DNA from 2 places in the Photobacterium sp. Hal280 genome. Region 2 is predicted to be linked to the other one. Evidence: predicted binding sites of a transcription regulator. Region 2 holds the regulator's gene; the other holds the start of a gene.
What was found. The regulator CRP, encoded in region 2, controls carbon source genes, mostly activating them, when cyclic AMP is high. The targets are predictions, from matches to a motif close to TGTGANNNNNNTCACA.
Positions count from the first base shown of each region.

Region 1: P4S53_RS12000 (CTP synthase) is a predicted target of CRP. The motif match lies at 3,381-3,396, and genes of this name have one in related genera.

Region 1 covers NZ_JARLUO010000005.1:594,781-601,604, forward strand. The annotation lists partial or broken gene rlmD (23S rRNA (uracil(1939)-C(5))-methyltransferase RlmD) at 1-117, shown strand, start outside; gene relA (GTP diphosphokinase) at 193-2,418, shown strand; partial or broken gene mazG (nucleoside triphosphate pyrophosphohydrolase) at 2,497-3,308, shown strand; gene P4S53_RS12000 (CTP synthase) at 3,478-5,121, shown strand; gene eno (phosphopyruvate hydratase) at 5,201-6,502, shown strand; gene ftsB (cell division protein FtsB) at 6,690-6,824, shown strand, end outside.
Region 2 covers NZ_JARLUO010000005.1:331,373-338,196, forward strand. The annotation lists gene P4S53_RS10630 (aspartate aminotransferase family protein) at 1-82, shown strand, start outside; gene astA (arginine N-succinyltransferase) at 219-1,235, shown strand; gene astD (succinylglutamate-semialdehyde dehydrogenase) at 1,253-2,710, shown strand; gene P4S53_RS10645 (DUF1338 domain-containing protein) at 2,749-3,543, shown strand; gene P4S53_RS10650 (hypothetical protein) at 3,615-3,824, opposite strand; gene crp (cAMP-activated global transcriptional regulator CRP) at 4,007-4,639, opposite strand; gene P4S53_RS10660 (OsmC family protein) at 4,914-5,318, shown strand; gene P4S53_RS10665 (YheU family protein) at 5,372-5,593, shown strand; gene P4S53_RS10670 (phosphoribulokinase) at 5,721-6,590, shown strand; gene P4S53_RS10675 (hydrolase) at 6,630-6,824, opposite strand, start outside.

The DNA of each region.
Region 1 (6,824 bases), 260 kb from region 2:
GCGCGGGACAGTCAGGTACTGCTGCAACAGGGCTATCAGTTGCAACGGCTGGGTATGCTGGATATGTTTCCCCACACGGGGCATTTAGAATCTATGGCACTGTTTATCCGGACCTGATGCCAGGCTGAGCCTGCGAAGGCCGCCGGGAGTAACAGAAAAGCCATCCGTAATCACGCTATACAGGACAGAATCATGGTCGCAGTTCGCGGTGCGCATTTAAAGGAAAACGCTAAATTTGAGTTGGTACCCTGGGTAGAGAGTCTGCTGCAGGATGCTAAAACCTCGGACCGTCTGATCCAAACTTATCAGCGCTGTGAAGCGCATCTGGACAACAAGGAAGCGGCCGGTCAGTTATTGTGGCGTGGCCGGGAAATGGTTGAAATCCTGGTGATGCTCAGTATGGATACTGACACTCTGGTGGCGGCCCTGCTGTTCCCGCTTGTTGAAGGTGGCTTCTACAAGAGCGATGACATCAAAGAGGAATACGGCCAAACCATTCTGCAAATGGTCAAGGGTGTCAAGCAGATGGCGGCAATCAGCCAGCTGAATGCCATCAAAGAAGGCGCGGCACAATCGGCACAGGTCGATAATATTCGCCGCATGCTGCTTTCTATGGTGGACGACTTCCGCTGCGTGGTGATCAAACTGGCCGAACGCATTTGTAATCTGCGCGAGGTGAAGGACGAGCCGGATAATGTTCGCCGTGCCGCCGCGCGGGAGTGTTCCAATATTTATGCTCCGCTGGCCAACCGTTTGGGGATCGGTCAGCTGAAGTGGGAAATCGAAGACTACGCGTTTCGCTACAAGCACCCGGAGACTTACAAGCAGATCGCCAAACAGTTGTCTGAGCGTCGTATCGACCGGGAACACTACATCGATCATTTCGTGAAGGATCTGGATGAGTCGATGAAAGCCTCGAATATCAAGGCTGAGGTGCATGGACGCCCGAAGCATATCTACAGCATCTGGCGCAAAATGCAGAAAAAGAATCTGGCCTTTGATGAGCTGTTCGATGTGCGTGCGGTGCGTATTATCGCGGACCAGCTGCAGGACTGTTATGCGGCACTGGGGGTGGTGCATACCAAATACCGGCATCTGCCCAAAGAATTCGATGACTATGTGGCCAATCCCAAACCCAATGGGTATCAGTCGATTCACACTGTGGTGATCGGCCCGGAAGGCAAAACCATTGAGATCCAGATCCGCACCAAGCAGATGCACGAAGAGTCTGAGCTGGGCGTGGCCGCACACTGGAAATACAAAGAATCCGGCACCTCCGCCGGCGCCCATTCTGCCTATGATGAGAAAATCAACTGGCTGCGTAAGCTGCTGGCCTGGCAGGAGGAAATGTCCGACTCTGGCGAAATGCTCGAGGAGCTGCGCAGTCAGGTCTTCGACGACAGGGTCTATGCCTTCACCCCGAAAGGGGATGTGGTTGATCTGCCCTTGAATGCCACGCCGCTCGATTTCGCCTATCACATTCACTCTGAAGTGGGTCACCGTTGTATCGGGGCCAAAGTGGAAGGGCGAATTGTCCCTTTCACCTATCACCTGCAAATGGGTGATCAGGTCGAAATCATCACCCAGAAAGAGCCGAATCCGTCGCGTGACTGGCTGAATCCGAACCTGGGCTTTGTCAATTCCAGCCGGGCACGCGCTAAAGTACATGCCTGGTTCCGCAAGCAGGACAGAGATAAAAACATCACGGCCGGCCGGGAGATTCTGGAGCAGGAACTGCAGAAAATCGGCGCCACCATGAAAGATGCCGAGTCCTACGCCCTGAAGCGCTTTAACGTGAACTCGACCGATGAGCTGTTTGCCGGGATCGGCAGCGGCGACCTGCGCATCAACCAGGTCATTAACCACATCAATGCGCTGGTTAACAAGCCGACGGCTGAAGAAGAAGATCAGCAGCTGTTGGAGCGTTTAACCGAGGCGGGCAGCAAGGCCAGCCAGAAAAAACCGCAGCGCGATGCTGTGGTGGTGGAAGGGGTGGATAACCTGATGACCCACCTGGCGCGTTGTTGTCAGCCCATTCCCGGCGATGACATAGTCGGCTTTGTGACCCAGGGGCGGGGGATCTCTGTGCACCGCAGCGACTGTGAACAGCTGGAAGAGCTGCGTCATGTTGCGCCGCAGCGGATCATTCATACCGTCTGGGGCGGCAGCTTTGCCGGACGCTACACGCTGACCGTCAGGGTAACCGCTTCTGAGCGTAACGGCCTGATTAAAGATCTGACCAACACCATGCACAATGAAAAGGTCAAAGTGGCCGGGGTGAAAAGCCGGATCGATTTCAAAAAGCAGATGGCGATCATGGATTTTGATATTGAACTGACCGATCTCGACAGTCTGGGCAGACTGATCCTCCGCCTGGAGCAGGTGAAAGATGTCTTTGAAGCCAGACGACTGCACTGATCACATACTATCGACAGAACAGGCCCCGGCCCGTTTTGTGCGAAATAACAACCCGACACAGAGCACAGGAAAACCATCATGAGCGATAAGCCCATCAGCACCTTACTTTCCATCATGACGCAGCTGCGCGACCCGCAGCGGGGGTGCCCTGGGATCTCAAACAGGACTTTGCCTCGATTGTGCCGCACACGCTGGAGGAAGCCTATGAAGTGGCAGAGGCCATTGCCGCAGAGAACTGGGATGAAGTGAAGGAAGAGCTGGGCGATCTGTTATTTCAGGTGATCTTCTACAGCCAGCTGGCGAAAGAACAAAGGTTATTTGATTTTGATGATGTGGTCGGTGCGATCAATGACAAACTCATTCGTCGCCATCCTCATGTTTTTGCAGACAAGAATTTCGCCGATGAAGCTGCGATCCATGCAAATTGGGAAGCGGAAAAGGCCAAAGAGCGTGCAGAAAAAGGGCAGGATGACAGTATTCTGGCTAATATCCCTAAGGCGATGCCTGCGCTGAACCGGGCCGATAAAATCCAGAAACGTTGCGCCCGGTTGGGTTTTGACTGGCCAACACTGGGACCGGTGGTTGACAAAGTGCAGGAAGAAATCGACGAAGTGATGGAAGAAGCCCATCAGGCGGTGCCTGATCAGGAACGCATCGAAGAGGAGGTCGGCGATCTGCTGTTTGCTGTGGTGAACCTGAGCCGTCACCTGAAAGTGAAACCGGAAATGGCCTTGCACAAAGCCAACCGTAAGTTCGAACGCCGGTTTCGCGCAGTGGAACGCTGTGTGCTGGAACAGGGCAAGTCGATTGACGCTTGCTCACTGGATGAGCTGGATGCCGAGTGGGAAAATGTTAAGCGCAAGGAAAAGTCTGTTTCAGCAACAAAGTAAGCACTAACCCGTAAGCAGACTTTCCGTCAAGGATACCGGGCTTGATTTGGAACAAAAAGCGTCTGGGTTTACTGTGATAGTTTTCACGTTGTGGCAATAAAATGTGTCTGGTATACTAATTTCCCGTCCAGATACTTTTTATCCTCTACACCAATCTTCCAGGTTAAACATGACAACGAATTACATTTTTGTGACGGGCGGTGTTGTATCCTCCCTAGGTAAAGGTATTGCTGCAGCCTCACTGGCGGCCATCTTAGAGGCCCGTGGTCTGAAAGTGACCATGATGAAGCTAGACCCTTACATTAACGTTGATCCAGGCACGATGAGCCCGATTCAACACGGTGAAGTATTCGTTACGGAAGACGGTGCAGAGACCGACCTTGACCTTGGTCACTATGAGCGTTTTATCCGTACCAAGATGACCAAGCGCAACAACTTTACTGCTGGCCGTGTCTATGAAGACGTGCTGCGTAAAGAGCGTCGCGGTGACTATCTGGGTGCGACCATTCAGGTCATCCCTCATATTACGAACGCTATCAAAGAGCGTGTGATTGCCGGTGCAGAAGGCCACGACGTCGCGATTGTCGAAGTGGGCGGTACGGTCGGTGATATCGAGTCCCTGCCATTTATGGAAGCGATTCGCCAACTGGGCGTGCAGCTGGGCCGTGAGCGTGCAATGTTTATGCACCTGACTCTGGTGCCTTACCTGGCCGCGGCCGGTGAAGTGAAAACCAAGCCTACTCAGCACTCAGTGAAAGAACTGCTGTCTATCGGTATTCAGCCGGATGTGCTGATCTGCCGTTCTGACCGGATGATTCCGGCCAATGAGCGAGCCAAGATTGCCTTGTTCTGTAACGTGCCGGAAAAAGCCGTTATCTCCATGAAAGACGTTGACTCCATCTACAAGATCCCTCAGCTGATCAAGTCGCAGGGTCTGGATGAGCTGGTGTGTCAGCGCTTTGGTATTACAGCGCCGGAAGCCGATCTGAGTGAGTGGGAGCGCGTGATTTATGAAGACGCCAACCCGACCGGTGAAGTGACGATTGGCATGGTGGGTAAATACACCGAACTGCCGGATGCCTATAAATCAGTGAATGAAGCACTGAAGCATGCGGGCCTGAAAAACCGCTTGTCTGTGACCATCAAATACGTCGATTCGCAGGATGTTGAATCAAAAGGCGTAGAAATGCTGGCAGGTCTGGATGCGATTCTGGTACCGGGCGGTTTTGGTGGTCGTGGTGTTGAAGGCAAGATCATGACAGCGCAATATGCGCGTGAAAACAACATCCCTTATCTGGGCATCTGCCTGGGTATGCAGGTGGCGCTGATCGAGTTCGCCCGTAATGTGGCGGGCATGAGCGGTGCTCACTCGACGGAATTTGACGCCAAATCACCGTATCCTGTGGTGGGCCTGATCACTGAATGGGTCGACAGCGAAGGTAACGTGGAAGAGCGCACGGAAGAGTCGGATCTGGGCGGAACTATGCGTCTGGGTTCTCAGCTGTGCCATCTGGAAGAGGGCAGCAAAGCCCGTGAAATGTACGGCAGTGCAACCATTCACGAGCGCCACCGTCACCGTTACGAAGTGAACAATAATCTGTTGCCTCAGCTGAAAGAAGCGGGCCTGAAAATCTCCGGCCTGTCTGCTGACAAGAAGCTGGTAGAGATTATCGAAGTGCCGAATCACCCTTGGTTTGTAGCGGCTCAGTTCCACCCTGAGTTCACCTCAACACCTCGCGATGGCCATCCTTTGTTTGAAGGATTCGTCAAAGCGGCTGGTCAGCACCAGCGCGGTGAGTTCGAAGAGAAATAAGTTACAAACAGCTGTTGCACATGGAGTGCGGCAGCTTTTTTTCGCTTTTTTAAATCAAAATAAAGCAAGAGGAAACACTATGTCTAAGATCGTTAAAGTTTTGGGTCGTGAAATCATCGACTCACGCGGTAACCCGACAGTGGAAGCTGAAGTCCACCTGGAAGGTGGTTTTGTTGGTATGGCTGCGGCACCTTCTGGTGCATCAACGGGTTCCCGCGAAGCTCTGGAGCTGCGTGACGGCGACAAATCTCGTTTCCTTGGCAAAGGTGTATTGAAAGCCGTTGAAGCGGTTAACGGTCCTATTGCTCAGGCACTGGTTGGTAAAGACGCGAAAAGCCAAGCGGACATCGACCAAATCATGATCGACCTGGACGGCACTGAAAACAAATCTAAGTTTGGTGCTAACGCTATCCTGGCTGTCTCTCTGGCGAACGCAAAAGCGGCCGCGGCTGCAAAAGGCATGCCTCTGTACGAGCACATTGCTGAACTGAACGGCACTCCAGGCCAGTTCTCTATGCCTCTGCCAATGATGAACATCATCAACGGCGGTGAGCACGCGGATAACAACGTCGACATCCAGGAATTCATGATCCAGCCAGTCGGTGCAAAAACACTGAAAGAAGGTCTGCGTATCGGTGCTGAAGTGTTCCACAACCTGGCAAAAGTACTGAAAGCCAAAGGTCTGAGCACAGCTGTCGGTGATGAAGGCGGTTTCGCACCAAACCTGGAATCTAACGCTGCGGCACTGGCTGCAATCAAAGAAGCAGTTGAAGCGGCAGGTTATGTCCTGGGTAAAGACGTCACGCTGGCGATGGACTGTGCAGCTTCTGAGTTCTACGACAAAGAAGCAGGCAACTACAACATGAAAGGCGAAGGCAAAATCTTCACGTCTGAAGAGTTTAACTTCTACCTGCAGGATCTGGCGAACCAGTACCCAATCGTGTCGATTGAAGACGGTCTGGACGAGTCTGACTGGGATGGTTTCAAGCACCAGACAGAACTGCTGGGCGATAAACTGCAACTGGTGGGTGACGATCTGTTCGTGACTAACACTAAGATCCTGAAAGAAGGTATCGATAAAGGTATCGCGAACTCTATCCTGATCAAGTTCAACCAGATCGGTTCTCTGACTGAAACGCTGGCGGCTATCAAGATGGCGAAAGATGCCGGTTACACCGCTGTTATCTCTCACCGTTCAGGTGAAACGGAAGATGCAACGATTGCTGATCTGGCCGTTGGTACAGCCGCAGGTCAAATCAAGACCGGTTCTATGAGCCGCTCTGACCGTGTTGCTAAGTACAACCAGCTGATCCGTATCGAAGAAGCGCTGGGCGAGAAAGCACCGTATAACGGTCTGAAAGAAGTGAAAGGTCAGGCATAAGTCTGAAGCTTCACTTTTGTCACTTTGAGTGACCCCGGATGATAAGCCGCTCAACAGAGCGGCTTTTTTCTGTCCGAATGGCGGGTCCGGAACTGGTCACATACGGCGCTTTATGGGATTATTACCGCCTTAGAGGCTGATGAGATAGCCTGTCAACTTGTGTTAATCACCCAAGAATGAGGCTTGCATGCGTGTATTCAGTGCAGTGTTACTGCTGGTATTATCCTGGCTGCAGTACGAATTCTGGTCCGGCAAGAATGGCATGTCTGATTATATGGCGCTTAAAAACAATGTGGCGCTACAGCAAAAAGCGAATGCCGAA
Region 2 (6,824 bases):
TTCTCTGGTGATTGAAAAATCGGATGTCGAAGAAGGTCTGGCCCGTCTGGAACGTGCGATTGCCAAGCTTTACAACCAATAATAAGACAAGGGCAGGCACAACCGCTTGCCCTGCTTGCTGCCCCGGGTGTCACCCGGGGTAGTTTTTAGAAGAGAAAGAAATAACAGATATTCAGAGTTAGCAACCTGTGTTGCTACCTGCATCAGGAGGGAGTTCGATGCTGGTTATACGTCCCATTACAAAAGCTGATTTACCTGCACTGATGATGTGCGCCGACGAATCAGGTCACGGCTTCACATCATTGCCGGTTAACGAGGAGATCCTCAGTAATCGGATTGCGCATTCAGTGGAAAGCTTTAATAAAGACGTCACTGCACCGGGTCCGGAAGGCTACCTCATGGTGGCGGAAGATACTGAGACAGGCGAAATTGCTGGTACGACCGCCCTGGAAGCGGCAGTCGGACTGGATAACCCATTCTATACTTATCACCTCAGCACCCTGGTCCATAATTCACATCATCTGGATGTGCACAAAGTGCTGAAGGTACTCACGTTTGGTAATGACTACACGGGTGTGAGTGAACTGTGCACCTTATTCCTGCGTCCTCAGTGGCGTCAGGGGCTGAACGGAAAGCTGCTGTCCAAGTGCCGTTTCCTTATGCTGGCCGAGCACAGCCACCGTTTTTCTGACACTGTGATTGCCGAAATGCGCGGTGTATCGGATGAGCAGGGAAATTCCCCGTTCTGGGAATGGCTGAAAGAGCACTTTTTCTCGATTGATTTCGTCGAGGCCGATTACCTAACAGGGATCGGCAAGAAAGAATTCATTGCCGATCTGATGCCGAAATTGCCCATCTACGTCAACCTGCTGAGCAAAGAGGCCCAGGCCGTGATTGGACAGGTGCACGACAATACGCGCCCGGCGCTAAAATTGCTGGAAGCAGAAGGTTTCGTCAACCGTGGCTATGTCGATATTTTTGATGCCGGCCCCACGGTGGAGTGCGATCTTCGCCATATTGAGTCGGTCCGTGCATCTCAGCGCTGTACGGTTGAGATCGGCGAACATCACAGCTCGCATAATTACATCATCAGTAATACCCGTTTTGCCGGTTTCCGTGCAACGGTCGGTAAAGCGGCACTGGATGGTGAACGTAATCTGGCCATCATTTCTCCGGAAATGGCCAAGGTGTTAGAAGTGAAAAACGGGGATCAGGTTCGCCTGATTGCTCAATAACTAGGGTGGAATACAAAATGACACAATGGATTGCAGGCAACTGGCAAGCCGGTCAGGGCGAAGCGATGCAGTCGCTGAACCCATTCAGCGGTGAAGTGATCTGGGAAGGTAAGAGTGCCACAACCGAGCAGGTTGAGCAGGCTGTGGCCAGCGCACGTCAGGCACTGGTGACCTGGCGTCATACCCGCCTGGAAGAGCGTCAGGCTATCGTTGAGCGCTTCGCTGCCCTGGTCAAAGACAACAGCGAGCACCTTGCCCGCACTATCGCTGAAGAAACTGGTAAACCGCTGTGGGAAACGCGCACTGAAGCCGGCGCCATGGTGGGTAAGATTGCCATTTCTCTGCGTGCTTACAATGAGCGTACCGGCGAGCGTGAAAAAGACGTGGCCGGCACCAAAGCCGTACTGCGTCACCGTCCGCTGGGCGTGATGGCGGTCTTTGGTCCGTATAATTTCCCTGGCCACCTGCCAAACGGCCACATTGTTCCTGCGCTGCTGGCGGGGAACACTGTGGTATTCAAACCCTCAGATCTGACGCCGAAAGTGGCGGAAGAAACCGTCAAGCTGTGGGAACAGGCGGGTTTGCCAGCCGGTGTACTGAACCTGGTTCAGGGCGCGCGGGCGACCGGTGAAGCGCTGGCGCAGTCGGCCGGTATTGATGGTCTGCTGTTTACCGGCAGTGCCAATACCGGGCATATCCTGCACCGTCAGTTTGCCGGTCAGCCGGGCAAAATGCTGGCACTGGAGATGGGCGGCAACAATCCTATGGTCATCTCCAAGGCCTATGGCGATCTGAAATCCACTGTGTACACCATCATCCAGTCGGCCTTCATCAGTGCCGGACAGCGTTGTACCTGTGCCCGTCGTCTGTATGTCCCGGAAGGGGCAGAAGGGGATGCCCTGATTGCGGCGCTGGTCGAAGCGGCCAAAGCCATCAAGGTGGACGGCCCGTTTGCCGAGCCGCAACCGTTTATGGGCCCGCAAATCTCGACGCTGGCCGCCGATAATATCGTGGCAGCCCAGGAGCGTCTGATTGAGATGGGGGGTGAACCACTGCTGAAAGCCGAACGTGGTCAGGGCGCCATCGTGACCCCGGGTATCATTGAAGTCAGTAAGATTGCCGAACTGCCGGACGAAGAATACTTCGGACCGCTGCTGCAGGTGGCGCGTTACCAGGAACTGCCTCAGGCGGTCGAGATGGCCAACAACACCCGTTACGGTCTGTCTGCCGGTCTGGTGTCGACTGACGACAGTGAGTGGGAATACTTTATTGATCATATCCGTGCGGGCGTCGTCAACCGTAACCGCCAGTTGACCGGTGCCAGCGGCGATGCGCCGTTCGGTGGTCCGGGTGCCTCGGGTAACCTGCGTCCGAGTGCTTACTACGCCGCGGATTATTGTGCCTACCCAATGGCATCGATGGAAGGTGAGGCAACCGAACTGCCGGCACAGCTGTCGCCAGGGATCCAACTGTAACTCATACTTAACCCGTATTTTCGAAGGGGAACCGCATCATGGAAAGAGTGGAAAAATTGTTTGATGCCCTGTGGCAGGACTTTACGACCCGTCTTTGCCCGTCGGCGGCGCAGGTACACGATCTGCTGACAGAGGAAGAGCCTCTGCAAAATGATCATATTGCGCTGCGTACCTTTAACCTGCCGGGTGTCAGCCTGGATGTTCTGGCGGCACCTTTTATCGCCATCGGCTACAAGCCGTGCGGCACTTATCATTTCGAGCAGAAGAAACTGTACGCAGAGCACTTCGAGCACCCGAATCCGGCTGCCCCGAAAGTGTTTATCAGTGAACTGCTGGTTGGTCAGTGCTCTGCACAATTGCAGAACACGGTGCGTGCGCTGGTCAAGCAGATCCCTGACGGTGCAATGAAGGATGCGTCTTTCCTCTATAACGGCCGTTTGTGGGAGCTGGACTTTGCAACCTATGAAATGCTGGCTGCGGAAAGCGAGTATGCCGGCTGGGTGGCCGCTCACGGTTACGGTGCGAATCACTTTACTGTGAGCGTTAATCAGCTGGAGCAGTTCACGGAAGTGGCGGCGGTCAACAGTTTGCTGCGTCACAACGGGTTCAGTATCAACGAAGCCGGCGGCGAAGTGAAAGGCAATCCGGAAGTGATGCTGGAGCAGTCCTCGACGATGGCGGATCGTGTGGATGTATCCTTCACCGACGGCGTACGCACGATTCCGGGTGGTTTTTATGAGTTCGCCAAGCGTTATCCGCAGGCGGACGGTGAGCTCTATCCGGGCTTTGTCGAAGCGTCAGCCGATAAAATCTTCGAAAGTACCAATATGTAATTCAGCCAGACTGAAATACACAAAACAGCGGCCTTTGGGTCGCTGTTTTTTTATGTCTGAAATACCTGGTGTCAGTGATGTTGATCCAAGGGCAGTAACCAGGCATCGTTGTCACGGCTCAGGATCCCGGCGTGTAAACCGGCTTCCTGTTCCAGTAACTGGCGGGGTGACTGAAACCCTGTCATCTCTACTGACGCTGTGAGAAAACGCCCCATCGTGACTACAGGGCGGGGCGGCACCTGACTGTGCTGTGCATTCGGGGCAAAACGTTCGATATCCATATCGCGACATCCACATCAAACTAATATGCCAAATGTAGCACTAGGGATGAGGAAGGCAACTGAAAAACTGTGAGGTCACTAGAGGAACCCGATGCAAAGCCGGGGGGATGGGGTGCAAATGCAAGAAAAGCCGCACCGGCGGCTTTTCTGATACTCACATTGGCTGCATCACAGCTGAGTGATCAGCGAGTGCCGTAAACCACGATGGTTTTACCGTGGGCAGAAATCAGGTTCTGCTCTTCCAGCATCTTCAGGATGCGGCCAACGGTTTCACGGGAACAGCCAACGATTTGACCGATTTCCTGACGGGTGATTTTGATCTGCATCCCGTCCGGGTGGGTCATGGCATCTGGCTGTTTGGCCAGATTCAGCAGCGTCTGGGCAATACGACCGGTCACATCCAGGAAGGCCAGGTCGCCAACTTTCTGGCTGGTGACTTGCAGACGGCGCGCCATCTGAGCAGACAGTCGCATCAGGATGTCCGGGTTGACCTGGATCAGCTGACGGAATTTCTTAAAGGAAATCTCTGCCACTTCACATGGTGTTTTTGCTCGAACCCAGGCAGTACGCTCCTGGCCTTCTTCAAACAGGCCAAGCTCACCGATGAAGTCGCCCTGGTTGAGGTAGGACAGAATCATCTCTTTGCCTTCTTCGTCCTTGATAAGAACGGCAACGGAGCCTTTAACGATGTAGTAGAGGGTCTCTGCTTTCTCGCCAGCGTGGATCAGTGTACTCTTTGAAGGGTACTTATGAATGTGGCAATGAGAAAGGAACCACTCCAAGGTTGGATCTGTTTGCGGTTTACCTGGAACCATATTACTAACTTCCTCTGCAGTGTATTGCCCAACAACGTCATTCCTTGAATTGGGGTTGGGTATAACAATATCATTGTTTGCCAACTAGGATATTCAGTCAACGGCTGGGCTGCAAGCGCATGTGAACATTCAGTCCAAGAGTTTAACTTTTTTCGACACGCATTGCTTGATATTGGGTGACGATAAATGCACATTTTGGACGCATTACTGTGCACATGATCACACAGTTGTGACTTAGTTTTTAAATGCGGGTTTGAGTAGTAAGGAGCATCGCATGCAATCACGTGTTAAATGGGTAGAAGGTTTGACTTTTGTCGGCCAGTCAAACTCGGGCCACAGTGTGGTCATGGACGGGAACGGCGGCAAAACGGCGCCGAGTCCGATGGAGCTGGTGCTGATGGCGGCTGGTGGTTGCAGCTCTGTCGATGTGGTCGACGGCCTGAAAAGTGCCGGCCAGGCCATCACGGCCTGCGAAGCCAACATGACCTCAGAGCGCCGCGAGCAGGCGCCGCGTTATTTTACCTCGGTCAATCTGCATTTCGTGGTGACCGGCCATGATCTGGATGACGCGCTGGTGGCCAAAGCGGTCGGTGATTCGCTGGAAAAATATTGCTCTGTATGCCTGATGCTGGGTAAAGGTGTCACGCTGACCCATTCTTATGAAATCGTCGCCGCTTAATGGTGTTTCGGGAATGCCGTGCCGGTTTTTCCCCTTATTTTTCGGTGAGCAGTATGATCATCCCCTGGCAAGAATTGGACTCAGAGACACTCGATAATTTAATTGAACACTTTGTCCTGCGCGAAGGCACGGACTACGGCGAACGCGAGCTAAGTCTGGAACAGAAGGTCGCCAGAGTCAGGCAGCAACTGGAGAGTGGCGAGGCAGTGATTCTGTTCTCTGAACTCCATGAAACGGTTGATATTAAACTGCGCCGTTCACTGAGCGCAGAATAAAGCTGCCATAATGAAAAGCGGCAGCAGAAAACGGAAGCTGACGCCGATGAACGGGCCTGTGAAACTTGACTGCTTTCTCTGGCCCTGTTACTAACTGATTCCGTTAGGATTAACGACAAGGTATGTCATGTCTGCAAAACACCCGATCATTGCAGTAACAGGTTCCTCCGGAGCAGGAACGTCCACCACCTCAGAAGCCTTCCGTAAGATGTTTAACATGTTGAACATTCATGCGGCCTGGCTGGAAGGGGACAGCTTCCACCGGTTCACCCGCCCTGAAATGGATGTGGAGATCCGCAAAGCCAAAGAGCAAGGCCGTCATATCAGTTATTTTGGCCCGCAGGCCAACGACTTTGCTCAATTGGGTAATTTTTTCCGCCAGTATGGTGAAGACGGCAGCGGCAAGTTTCGCCGTTACCTGCACACCTTTGACGAGGCCGTGCCGTATAATCAGATGCCGGGCACATTCACCCCCTGGCAGGATTTGCCGGAAAATACCGATCTGCTGTTTTATGAAGGGCTTCATGGCGGTGTGGTGGACGGCGATGTCAATGTGGCACAGCATGTGGATTTGCTGATTGGCATGGTGCCGATTGTCAACCTGGAGTGGATCCAGAAGATCGTCCGTGATACGCGGGATCGCGGCCATTCCCGCGAGGCGGTGATGGAGTCGATTGTCCGCTCAATGGATGATTACCTCAATTACATCACGCCACAGTTCTCCCGGACCCATATCAACTTTCAGCGTGTGCCGACCGTGGATACTTCAAACCCGGTCAGTGCCAAAGCGATCCCCAGTCTGGACGAGAGTTTTGTGGTGATCCGTTTTCGCGGCATCAAAAACGTGGACTTCCCCTATCTGCTGGCGATGATCCAGGGCTCTTTTATGTCGCGCCACAATACCCTGGTAGTGCCGGGCGGTAAAATGAGCTTTGCGATGGAGCTGATCATGCGGCCGCTGATTCAACAGCTCATTGACACCGGTAAGATAGGTTAGACAGTGACGGAACAACGCCTGATGCCAGGCGTTGTTTTTTTATGCCCCCAGTTTGTCCCGGAACCAGGCCGGTACAGTGTGATCCAGCCAGAATACCGGTTCGCGCCAGGTGCCGCTGATAAAGCCGACGTGGCCGCCATGCCGGGTCAGATGATAGTCGATGTGCGGCGGCAGCGGTTGCTTGGGGATCACGGCCTCGGTCATGAAGGGATCGTCGGCGGCATGAATCACCCG